Regions from separate parts of the Streptomyces sp. NPDC003327 genome, predicted to be linked through region 2. Evidence: predicted binding sites of a transcription regulator. Region 2 holds the regulator's gene; the other holds the start of a gene.
The links. The regulator HspR, encoded in region 2, represses chaperone genes until heat shock. The targets are predictions, from matches to a motif close to TTGAGNNNNNNNNNCTCAA.

Region 1 (6,059 bases), on a different contig from region 2:
CGTCGTCTACAAGGTCTGGCAGCGCAGCGACAGCCCCGAGGCGTTCTACAGCTGCTCGGACGTCACCTTCGGCGGTGCCTCGGCGACCGGGGCCGCCGGGGCCGCCGAGGCCGCCGAGGCCGCCGAGGCGCCGAGCGAGGCCGAGATCGCGGCGGGCACGGAGCTCTCCACCGTGAGCCACGCCGGGCACGGCGGCGACGAGCGGCCCCCGGTCCTCTCCTCGGAGGGCGCCGAGGCCCCCGGCTCCCCGCTGCCCCTCGCCCTCGCGGGCGGGGCCGCCCTGGCCGCCTTCGGCGGTGGCACCCTCCTCCTGGGCCGCCGCCGCCCCACTCTCTAGGCATTCGCACGACGGCGGCGGGGCGCCCTCCGTGAGGAAGGCGCCCCGCCGCCGTGAGCGCGCGAGGAACGTCAGGCCGCCGCGCCCACCGGCACCTCCGCCGGGGACAGGGCGATCTCCAGGACCTGCCGGACGTCCGTCACCGGGTGGACCTCCAGCTTCTCCAGGATCTCGGCCGGGACGTCGTCCAGGTCCGCCTCGTTCCGCTTGGGGATCACCACCGTGGTGATGCCCGCCCGGTGCGCGGCGAGCAGCTTCTGCTTCACGCCGCCGATGGGCAGGACCCGCCCGGTGAGGGAGACCTCGCCGGTCATGGCCACGTCCGTGCGGACCTGGCGGCCGCTCAGGAGCGAGGCCAGCGCGGTCGTCATCGTGATGCCCGCGCTCGGACCGTCCTTCGGGACCGCGCCCGCCGGGAAGTGGATGTGCACGCCCCGGTCCTTCAGGCCGGTGACGGGCAGCTCCAGCTCCGCGCCGTGCGAGCGGAGGAAGGAGAGCGCGATCTGCGCGGACTCCTTCATGACGTCGCCCAGCTGACCGGTGAGGGTCAGCCCGGCCGCACCGGTCTCCGGGTCGGCCAGGGACGCCTCCACGAAGAGGACGTCGCCGCCCGCGCCGGTCACGGCGAGGCCGGTGGCGACACCGGGCACCGCCGTCCGCCGCTCGGCGGGGTCCTGCGCGGACTCCGGCACGTGGTGCGGCCGGCCGATCAGCTCCCGCAGGTCGTCGGGGCCGACCGTGAACGGCAGCTCCCGGTCGCCCAGTTCGTGCTGGGCCGCGACCTTGCGCAGCAGCCGGGCGATCGACCGCTCCAGGGTGCGGACCCCGGCCTCGCGGGTGTACTCCCCGGCCAGCTTCCGCAGCGACGCCTCCTCCAGGACGACCTCGCCGGACTCCAGGCCAGCCCGCTCCAGCTGCCTCGGCAGCAGGTGGTCTCGGGCGATGACGACCTTCTCGTCCTCGGTGTAGCCGTCGAGCCTGACCAGCTCCATGCGGTCGAGCAGGGCCTCCGGGATCGCCTCCAGGACGTTGGCGGTGGCGAGGAAGACCACGTCGGAGAGGTCGAGCTCGACCTCCAGGTAGTGGTCGCGGAAGGTGTGGTTCTGCGCCGGGTCGAGGACTTCGAGGAGCGCCGCCGCCGGGTCGCCCCGGAAGTCGGAGCCGACCTTGTCGATCTCGTCCAGGAGGACCACCGGGTTCATGGACCCGGCCTCCTTGATCGCCCGCACGATCCGGCCGGGCAGCGCGCCCACGTAGGTGCGCCGGTGGCCGCGGATCTCCGCCTCGTCCCGTACGCCGCCGAGGGCGACCCGCACGAACTTCCGGCCCATGGCGTGGGCGACGGACTCGCCGAGCGAGGTCTTGCCGACGCCGGGCGGGCCGACGAGCGCGAGGACCGCGCCGCCGCGACGGCCGCCGACGACCCCGAGGCCGCGCTCGGCGCGCCGCTTGCGCACCGCCAGGTACTCGGTGATGCGCTCCTTCACGTCCTCCAGGCCCGCGTGCTCGGCGTCCAAGACCGCCTGGGCGCCCGGGATGTCGTACCGGTCCTCGGTCCGCTCGTTCCAGGGCAGTTCGAGGACGGTGTCGAGCCAGGTGCGGATCCAGGAGCCCTCCGGGGACTGGTCGCTGGACCGCTCCAGCTTCTCGACCTCCTTGAGGGCGGCCTCGCGCACCTTCTCGGGCAGGTCGGCGGCCTCCACCCGGGCGCGGTAGTCGTCGGACTCGTCACCCTCCGACTCGCCGTTCAGCTCGCGCAGCTCCTTGCGGACGGCGTCGAGCTGGCGGCGGAGCAGGAACTCGCGCTGCTGCTTGTCGACGCCCTCCTGGACGTCCTTGGCGATGGTCTCGGCGACCTCCTGCTCGGCGAGGTGCTCGCGGAGCTGGGCGGTGGCGAGCTTGAGGCGGGCGACCGGGTCGGCGGTCTCCAGGAGCGCGACCTTCTGCTCGACGGAGAGGAAGGGAGAGTAGCCGGAGTTGTCGGCGAGGGCGCCGACGCCCTCGATCTGCTGGACGCGGTCGACGACCTGCCAGGCGCCGCGCTTCCTGAGCCAGCTGGTGGCGAGCGCCTTGTACTCCTTGACCAGCTCGGCGACGGAGCCGGGCAGCGGGTCGGGCACGGTCTCCTCGACCGCGCTCCCCTCCACCCAGAGCGCGCCGCCGGGGCCGGTGGTCCCGGCGCCGATCCGCACCCGCCCGCGACCGCGCACGAGGGCGCCGGGGTCGCCGTCGGCGAGGCGGCCGACCTGCTCGACGGTGCCGAGGACGCCGGTGGCGGCGTAGGTGCCGTCGACGCGGGGCACGAGCAGCACGCGGGGCTTCCCCGCGCCGGGACGGGCGGCGGCCTGCGCGGCCTCGACGGCGGCCCGCACCTCGTTGTCGGACAGGTCCAGCGGCACGACCATGCCGGGCAGCACGACCTCGTCGTCGAGCGGCAGCACGGGCAGTGTCAGCGGCGCGGACGCCATGGACTCAGAAGCCATGATCTCCCCTTCGGCAGTCAAGTTGAGCTGTACCGACTCAATGCACGTGAGCCGAGGATTGTTCCCCCGGGCCTGTTCGCTCTGAGCGATCACTTCTCCCTGCGGCGCCCACCTGTGGATGTAATAGCTACATGGATATTTCAGCTATTACTTCGGCCTGGGTCGCGGGCTGGACGGCCTCCCGGGGCACCCCGCCCGCCGAGCCCCGCCCCTGGGGCTACCGCATCGCGGTCGGACAGCCCCGGCACGTCTTCCGCCACGTGCTGCCCCACCCGGACGCGGCCTCCGTGGGGCACCTGTGCGCCGCGATCACCGAGCCGTACGCCTGGCTCAAGGTGATGGCCCCGCCGGAGGAGGTCGCGCCCTGGATCACCGCCGACTGGACGGTCCCCGACGACCCCGGCTTCATGATGACCAAGCCGCTCGCCGCGGGCGCCCGCCCGGCCCCGCCCGAGGGGTACGCCTCGACGACCGAGGTGCGCGACGGCGTCGTCCGGGTCCGCGTCCTCGCCCCCGACGGGACCCTCGCCGCGCGCGGGCAGATCGCCCCGACCGGCGCCACCGCCGTCGCCGACCAGATCGAGACCGACCCCGCCCACCGGCGGCGCGGCCTCGGCGCCCACGTCATGCGCACCCTGGAGGCGGCCGCCGCGCGGGCCGGCGCCACCACCGGGATCCTCGCGGCGACCAGCGACGGCCTCGCGCTCTACGGCTCGCTCGACTGGCGCTACCGCTGCCGGATCACCGGAATCGTCCGGGCGGAGAACTGAGCGTCCCGCTGCGGAGAGCCTCGCGGAGGTGCATGCTCGGTCCATGACGCATGCGGTACGGGGACGGTGGATCGGCGTCCTGCTCCTCTCGGCGGCCCTGACGGCCGGGTCCGCCGGCTGCGGGGAGGCGGCCCAGGAAGCACCCCCCGCGAGCCCGAGCCCGAGCACCTCCCGGACGGGGCCGGTCCCGACACCGACGGCCGCGAGCCCGTCCGGGACGGCCACCCCGACGCCCCCGGCCACCGCCACCGACGCGCCCCGGAGCGAGGACGTCCTCGTCGAGGTCACCGTCACCGGCGGCTTCGCGGGCGTCCGCAACACGCTCGTCGTCCGCCACGACGGCACCTGGACGCTCTCCTCCCCCGGCCGCCCCGACCGGAAGACCGGCCGGGTCGCGCCCGCCGGGACGGCGGCCCTGCGCGCCGCCCTGGAGGACCCGGCGTTCGCGCGCGTGCCCGACCGCCCGGCCGACGAGCCGGTCCGCGACGGGTTCCAGTACGCCGTCACGTACGGCGACCGCCTCGTGATCGCCCGGGACGGCTCCGTCCCGCCCGCCCTCCGGCGCGTCCTCGACGCCCTCCCGGAAGGCGGCCCGCCGACCTCCCCGTGACCGCCGCGCGCCCCGCAACCCGTTTGTCCCGGCCCGCGTCCCCCCGCCAGGATGGGAGCCCAGCTGCCGAGACGAGAGCGGAGTGCAACCTGATGTCCAGCCCCGTCACCCTCGACCGCCGCGAGGGACCGTACGGAGAGGTGGTGCTGCGCAGGCGCGCCGACCACTTCGAGATCATCGCCAACGGCACGTTCCTGATGGACACCTCCGACGGGCGCTCGGAGCGGCTGCTCGTGGACGCCGCGATGGCCGCGCTGCCCGAGGCGGCCCGGCCGGGGGCCTCGCTGCTCATCGGCGGCCTCGGGGTCGGCTTCTCGCTGGCGCACGCCGCGCTCGACCGGCGCTGGGGGCGGATCGTCGTCGCCGAGCGCGAGGAGGCCATCGTCGACTGGCACCGGCAGGGACCGCTGGCCGCGATCTCCGGGGCGGCGCTCGCCGACGAGCGGACCGTGATCCTGCACACGGACCTCGTGGAGTACCTCCGCACCTCCCCCGACCACTACGACGCGCTCTGTCTGGACATCGACAACGGCCCGGACTGGACGGTCACCAGGGACAACGAATCCCTCTACGGGGCCGAGGGGTTGGCCGCCTGCATGGAGCGGCTGAACCCCGGCGGCGTGCTCGCCGTCTGGTCGGCCCGGCCCTCCGCCGATTTCGAAGAGTCATTGCGGAATGCCGGATTCAGCGGGGTACGGACCGAAGAGGTCCCGGTTGCCCGGGGCGTCCCCGACGTGGTCCACCTCGCCGTCCGGCCTGCGTAGCCGGGACGCGGCCGGTACCTCTAGGCTGCTGCACCGACATCGGCGACGCGAGGCGGGGCAATGGAGCAGACACACACCACTCACCAGGGTGCGGCCACTCCGGGGGCCCAGCGGAGGGTGCTCGTCGTCGAGGACGACACCACGATCGTGGAAGCCATCTCCGCCCGCCTGCGCGCCGAGGGCTTCCTCGTGCAGACCGCCACCGACGGCCCGGCGGCCGTGGACGCCGCCGAGGCCTGGCAGCCGGACCTGATGGTCCTGGACGTCATGCTCCCCGGCTTCGACGGCCTGGAGGTCTGCCGCCGGGTCCAGGCGCAGCGCCCGGTTCCCGTCCTGATGCTCACCGCGCGTGACGACGAGACGGACATGCTGGTCGGCCTCGGCGTCGGCGCGGACGACTACATGACGAAGCCGTTCTCGATGCGCGAGCTCGCCGCCCGGGTGCACGTGCTGCTGCGCCGCGTGGAGCGGGCCGCCCTCGCGGCGGTCACCCCGCGCAGCGGCATCCTGCGCCTGGGCGAGCTGGAGATCGACCACGCGCAGCGCCGGGTGCGCGTGCGGTCCGAGGACGTGCACCTGACGCCGACCGAGTTCGACCTGCTGGTCTGCCTGGCGAACACCCCGCGCGCGGTCCTCTCCCGCGAGCAGCTCCTCGCCGAGGTGTGGGACTGGGCGGACGCCTCCGGCACCCGGACCGTGGACTCGCACATCAAGGCGCTGCGCCGGAAGATCGGCGCCGAGCGCATCCGTACGGTCCACGGCGTCGGGTACGCGCTGGAGACCCCCGCACCGTGAGGCGGCCGGGCGGACGGGGCGGACGGGGCGGACGGGGCGGGAGGACGAGGAGCGGCGGCGCGCCGGCCTCCGGGCGGCGGCGCCGGCTCGTGATCTCGATCAAGACCAAGCTGGGCGCCCTGGTCGTCGGGGCGGTCCTGCTGACCTCCTGCCTGGCCCTGGTCGCGATCCGGACCTCCACCGAGTTCCGGTACATCACGATCTTCGCGATGATCGCGACCCTGCTGATCACCCAGTTCGTGGCGCAGTCCCTGACGGCGCCGCTCGACGAGATGACCACGGTGGCGGGGTCGATCTCGC
Region 2 (6,059 bases):
GCGGCTGCCATCAGTGCGACACCGGCTACGGTGCGTATGAGCTTCATGGACATGACCGAGCAACCTCACTTGAAGGTGTGAAACAACCAGCTCCCCCGCAGTCATGACGATGGCCCACTCCTCCCGTTTCCACCACTGGCTCAATGCATCATGTTCCTGTATCGCAAAAGCCTGGGGGTGTACATATGCGAACAGAACCGGCCGAAGAGGGACACCCTCACGCGCGCACAGAACTGTGCGAAGCGGGCACTCTCCTCTACACCGAAGCCCTTCGGTCAGGCCGGATCGACCGGGCGGAGACCGCCTCGGCGCCGTGTCTCATGGACCTGGACCTGCTGAGACCCGACCCGGACGACCCGCAGTGGCTGCGCCCCGTCCCCCCGTCGGCGGCCCTCACCCGCATGCTCCTCCCCATCGAGAAGGAGATACAGGAGCGCCGCCGCCTCGCCGCCCAACTCTCCGACGTCTTCGAGCCGTTCATGGCCCTCGGCGTCACCGATCCCTCGATGACCCAGGCCATCACCGTCCTCGAGGGATTCGACCGGATCAACGCCAACCTGGACCGTGCCGTCGCCGACTGCACGTCCGAACTCCTCACCGTACAGCCGGGGAAGGGCCGCAGCGCCCACACGTTCGGCGAGGCGCTCCGGCGCGTCCGCCCGCTCCTCGGCCGCGGCATCCGCATGCGCACGCTCTACCAGCACACCGCGCGCCACCAGCCCATCACCCTCGCCTACCTGGAGCGCATAGGGCCCGAGGTGGAGGTCCGCACCCTCGAGGAGATCATCGACCGGCTCATCATCGTGGACCGCAAGGTCGCCTTCGTCCCCGCGAGCCGCGACCGGCAGGTCGCCCTCGAACTGCGCCACCCCGGACTCGTCGAGTACCTCGGCGGCGTCTTCGACCAGTTCTGGCTCCAGGCCACGCCGCTGGACGCCCCCGTCGCCTACCAGCCCCCGCTCGACGGCGTCAGCGGCGTCCAGCGGTCCATCGCGCGCCTCCTCGTCGAGGGGCTCGTCGACGAGGCCATCGCCCGCCGCCTCGGCATGAACGTCCGCACCTGCCGCGCCCACATAGCCAAGCTCGCCGCCGCCCTCGGCAGCGGCAGCCGCGCCCAGCTGGGCTACCTCATCGCGCAGTCCGGCATCCTCCAGCAGGAGGACTGACGGCCGGTGTACGCGCGGATCGACCTCGACGGCCCCGCCGGGACCCTGCGGGTCTCCGGCCACGGCCTGCCCACCGTGGAGCTCGTACGGACCCCGGGCACCGCCCCCGACGCCCACACGCCCATCGGGACCCGCAGGGCGGCCCTCCTGGCCCTCACGGTCGACGGGGCGCCCGCGGGGCTCCGCACGGCCCGCGGACGGCTCCTGCGGCGCTCCTACCGCGTCGACGTGCGGACCGGCGGGGAGCGCTACCGCCTGATGCCCTGCGACCACGACCGCAGCCGCCTCACCCGGGGCCGCCGGCCGGTCGGCGAGCTCCAGTCCTCCGGCGACGGCCGGGTCGTCGACACCTGGGAGCCCGGCGCGACCCCGCTCGACGTCGCCGTCGGTACGGCCCTGGCCGCCGCCTTCGGCACGGGCGCCGCGCCCTGGTACGAGACCGTCGGCGAGATCGTCGGCGAACTCATCCCCTGATCCGGGGCCGGTGACCGCGCACGCGTGAGGCCCCCTCCACGACTGTGGAAGGGGCCTCACGTCGACGGTGCGGACCTTCGGGTCGGGGCCGTCAGGTCGGGGCCGGCAGGTCGGGGCCGTCAGGTCGGGTGGTCCGGTCAGGGCGTCCGGTCGCCGCGCTTGGGCCGCCACACCACCAGCGCGCTCGCCTGCTGCACGTCCTGGTACGGCACCAGGTCGCGCCGGTACGACGCGTGCACCTGCGCCTCGCGCTGGCGCATCGCCGCCGCCGCGCCGTCGACCGCCGCCGACAGTTCGGCGACCCGGCTCTGCAGGGCCGCGACCTGGTTCTCCAGCTCGATGATCCGCTTGATGCCGGCGAGGTTGATGCCCTCGTCCTGCGACAGCTGCTGCACCTGGCGGAGCAGCTCGATGTCCCGGGCCGAGTAGCGCCGCCCCCGGCCCGCCGTGCGGTCCGGGGAGACGAGTCCGAGACGGTCGTACTGCCGCAGGGTCTGCGGGTGCAGACCGGAGAGCTGCGCCGCCACCGAGATGACGTACACCGGCGTCTCGTCGGTCAGTTCGTACGGATTGCGTCGGCGCCCGTCCACCGCGTCACGCTCCCTTCGCAGCCTGGAACAGCTCCGCCCTGGGGTCCACGGAGGCGGTCGCCTCGCGGTAGGTCTCCAGGGCCTCGCGGGCCTTGTCGTCCAGTTCCTTCGGCACCGCGACCTCGACCGTCACCAGCAGGTCGCCGCGGGTGCCGTCCTTGCGGACCGCGCCCTTGCCGCGGGCGCGCATGGTCAGCCCGTTGGCGGTGCCGGCGGGCAGCTTGAGGGTGACCGGCGGGCCGCCGAGGGTCGGCACCTTGATCTCGCCGCCGAGCGCGGCCTCCGTGAAGGAGACCGGCACGGTGACCGTCAGGTTGTCGTCCTTGCGGCCGAAGACCGGGTGGGCGTCGACGTGCACGACGACGTACAGGTCGCCGTTCTGCCCGCCGCGCTCGCCCGGCGCGCCCTTGCCCCGCAGCCGGATCTTCTGGCCGTCGGAGACTCCCGCCGGAATGCGGACCTGCATGGTGCGGGAGGACTTGGCCCGCCCGCTGCCCTTGCAGACCTCGCAGGGGTTCTCGGCGATGAGCCCCCGGCCCTTGCAGTCCACGCACGGGTCGGTGAGCGAGAAGGAACCGCTGCCGCCGCGCGAGACCTGTCCTGTGCCGACGCAGGTCGGGCACACCCGGGGCGTGCCGTTCTTGTCGCCGGTGCCCGAACAGGCCGTGCACGGCTGCTGGCTGGACATGCGCAGCGGAACCGTCGCGCCCTCGATCGCCTCGGTGAAGCTGAGCGTCACCTCGGACTCGATGTCCTGGCCGCGCCGCGGCTGGGTGCGCGCACCCGCCGCGCCGCCCCGGTTGAACAGGCCGCCGAAGACGTCCCCGATGCCGCCGCCGCCGAAGCCGCCGCCCCCACCCTGGGCGCCCCCGAAGAGGTCGCCGAGGTCGAAGTTGAACGAGCCGCCGCCCGGTCCGGCCGGCCGGAAGCCGCCGTTCCCGAAGAGCGCGCGCGCCTCGTCGTACTCCTTGCGCCGCTTGGGGTCACCGAGGACGTCGTTCGCCTCGGAGATCTCCTTGAAGCGCTCCTCCGCCTTGGTGTCGCCCTTGTTGGCGTCCGGGTGGTTCTCGCGGGCGAGCTTCCGGTAGGCCTTCTTGATCTCGGCCTCGGTGGCGTCCTTGGGGACGCCGAGGACCTTGTAGTAGTCCTTCTCGACGAAGTCCTTCGTGCTCATCGACGTCCCTCCTCCCGCATGCGGGTACGGCTGTTACTCGCTGTCCTTGCCGGACGCGTCCGGCCCGTCGGAGTCGTCCGACTCCTCGCCCTTCGCCTGCGCGCCCGGCTGGGGCTCGGCGACGGCCACGCGGGCGGGCCGGATGGTCCGCTCGCCGATCCGGTACCCCGGCTGCAGGATCGCCACGCAGGTCGTCTCGGTGACGTCCGGCGCGTACGAGTGCATGAGGGCCTCGTGGATCGTCGGGTCGAAGGGCTCGCCCTCCTTGCCGAACTGCTGCAGACCCATCTTGGCGACGACGGTCTCCAGCGATTCGGCCACCGACTTGAACCCGCCCACGAGCTCGCCGTGGTCGCGGGCCCGGCCGACGTCGTCGAGGACGGGCAGGAGCTCGGTCAGGAGGCTCGCGACGGCGATCTCCTTGACCGTGACCCGGTCCCGCTCCACGCGGCGGCGGTAGTTCTGGTACTCGGCCTGGAGCCGCTGGAGGTCGCCCGTGCGCTCGGTGAGCGCGGCGCGCGCCTGGTCCAGCTGGGCGGTGAGCCCGGCGTCCCCGGCCGTGTCCTTGCTGTTCGCGTCCCCGGCCGGGGCCGCCGCGTCCTCACGGGACTCGGCGGCCTCGGCGGCGTCCTCGGGGGTGGCGCCGGAGGGGACGTCGGGCTTCTCCTCGAAGCCCGGAGTCTCCTCCGTCACGCCTGGCCACCCTTCGGCTTGTCCTCGTCGACGATCTCGGCGTCGACGACGTCGTCGTCCTGCGCCTGGGCCTGGCCGTCGCCACCCGCGGCCTGGGCGGCCTGGGCGTCGGCGTACAGGGCCTGGCCGAGCTTCTGGGAGACGGCCGCGACCTTCTCGGTGGCGGTGCGGATCTCGGCGGTGTCCTCGCCCTTGAGCTTCTCCTTCAGCTCGGCGAGAGCGGCCTCGACCTCGGTCTTGACGTCGCCCGGGACCTTGTCCTCGTTGTCCTTGAGGAACTTCTCGGTCTGGTAGACGAGCTGCTCGCCCTGGTTGCGGGACTCGGCGGCCTCGCGGCGGCGGTGGTCCTCCTCCGCGTACTGCTCGGCCTCCTGGCGCATCCGGTCGACCTCGTCCTTCGGCAGCGAGGAGCCGCCGGTGACGGTCATCTTCTGCTCCTTGCCCGTGCCCAGGTCCTTCGCGGTCACGTGCATGATGCCGTTGGCGTCGATGTCGAAGGCGACCTCGATCTGCGGGACGCCGCGCGGGGCCGGCGGGAGGCCGGTCAGCTCGAACATGCCGAGCTTCTTGTTGTACGCCGCGATCTCGCGCTCGCCCTGGTAGACCTGGATCTGCACGGACGGCTGGTTGTCCTCGGCCGTCGTGAAGATCTCGGACCGCTTGGTCGGGATCGTGGTGTTGCGCTCGATGAGCTTGGTCATGATGCCGCCCTTGGTCTCGATGCCGAGGGACAGCGGGGTCACGTCGAGGAGCAGGACGTCCTTGACCTCACCCTTGAGGACACCGGCCTGGAGCGCGGCGCCGATGGCGACGACCTCGTCCGGGTTGACGCCCTTGTTGGCCTCGCGGCCACCGGTCAGCTCCTTGACGAGCTCGGCGACGGCCGGCATGCGGGTCGAGCCGCCGACGAGGACGACGTGGTCGATCTCGGACAGCTGGATGCCCGCGTCCTTGATGACGTTGTGGAACGGCACCTTGCAGCGCTCGAGCAGGTCCGAGGTGAGCTGCTGGAACTGGGCGCGCGTGAGCTTCTCGTCCAGGTGCAGCGGGCCCTCGGCGGAGGCGGTGATGTACGGCAGGTTGATCGTGGTCTCGGTCGAGGACGAGAGCTCGATCTTCGCCTTCTCGGCGGCCTCGCGCAGACGCTGGAGCGCCATCTTGTCCTTGGCCAGGTCCACGCCGTGGCCGTTCTGGAACTGCGTCACCAGGTAGTCGACGACGCGCTGGTCCCAGTCGTCACCACCGAGGTGGTTGTCACCGTTGGTGGCCTTCACCTCGACGACGCCGTCGCCGATCTCCAGGAGGGACACGTCGAAGGTGCCGCCACCGAGGTCGAAGACGAGGATCGTCTGGTCGTCCTTGTCGAGGCCGTAGGCCAGGGCGGCCGCGGTCGGCTCGTTGACGATGCGCAGGACGTTGAGGCCCGCGATCTCGCCGGCCTCCTTCGTGGCCTGGCGCTCGGAGTCGTTGAAGTACGCCGGGACGGTGATGACCGCGTCGACGACCTTCTCGCCCAGGTAGGCCTCGGCGTCGCGCTTCAGCTTCTGCAGGATGAAGGCGCTCATCTGCTGCGGGTTGAAGCTCTTGCCGTCGATGTCGATCTTCCAGTCGGTGCCCATGTGGCGCTTGACCGACCGGATGGTCCTGTCGACGTTGGTGACGGCCTGGCGCTTGGCCACCTCGCCGACGAGCACCTCGCCGTTCTTCGCGAAGGCGACGACGGACGGCGTGGTCCTGGCGCCCTCGGCGTTGGTGATGACGGTGGGCTCGCCGCCTTCCAGAACGCTGACGACGGAGTTAGTCGTGCCCAGGTCGATGCCGACCGCACGTGCCATTTCGATTCCTCCAGCTGACTGACTTGAGTGGAACTGACTCAAGGATGCACGACGGGTCCCGGCGCGTCAACAGACCTGAGTCGCTTCGACTCAACTCTTCGGTCTTTATGCCGCTCATACCGGCGCT

Region 1: the regulator HspR is predicted to act here: its motif matches at 2,843-2,861, upstream of lon (endopeptidase La).

What each region holds. Positions count from the first base shown of each region.
Region 1 is NZ_JBSFSA010000006.1:75,059-81,117, reverse strand. Features, by position in the region: gene ACWDVG_RS07705 (lytic polysaccharide monooxygenase auxiliary activity family 9 protein) at 1-337, shown strand, start outside; gene lon (endopeptidase La) at 409-2,820, opposite strand; gene ACWDVG_RS07695 (GNAT family N-acetyltransferase) at 2,952-3,590, shown strand; gene ACWDVG_RS07690 (hypothetical protein) at 3,634-4,200, shown strand; gene ACWDVG_RS07685 (spermidine synthase) at 4,293-4,964, shown strand; gene ACWDVG_RS07680 (response regulator transcription factor) at 5,025-5,759, shown strand; gene ACWDVG_RS07675 (HAMP domain-containing sensor histidine kinase) at 5,849-6,059, shown strand, end outside.
Region 2 is NZ_JBSFSA010000050.1:11,767-17,825, forward strand. Features, by position in the region: gene ACWDVG_RS27510 (helix-turn-helix transcriptional regulator) at 186-1,166, shown strand; gene ACWDVG_RS27515 (hypothetical protein) at 1,173-1,640, shown strand; gene ACWDVG_RS27520 (heat shock protein transcriptional repressor HspR) at 1,778-2,230, opposite strand; gene dnaJ (molecular chaperone DnaJ) at 2,235-3,404, opposite strand; gene grpE (nucleotide exchange factor GrpE) at 3,438-4,097, opposite strand; gene dnaK (molecular chaperone DnaK) at 4,094-5,932, opposite strand.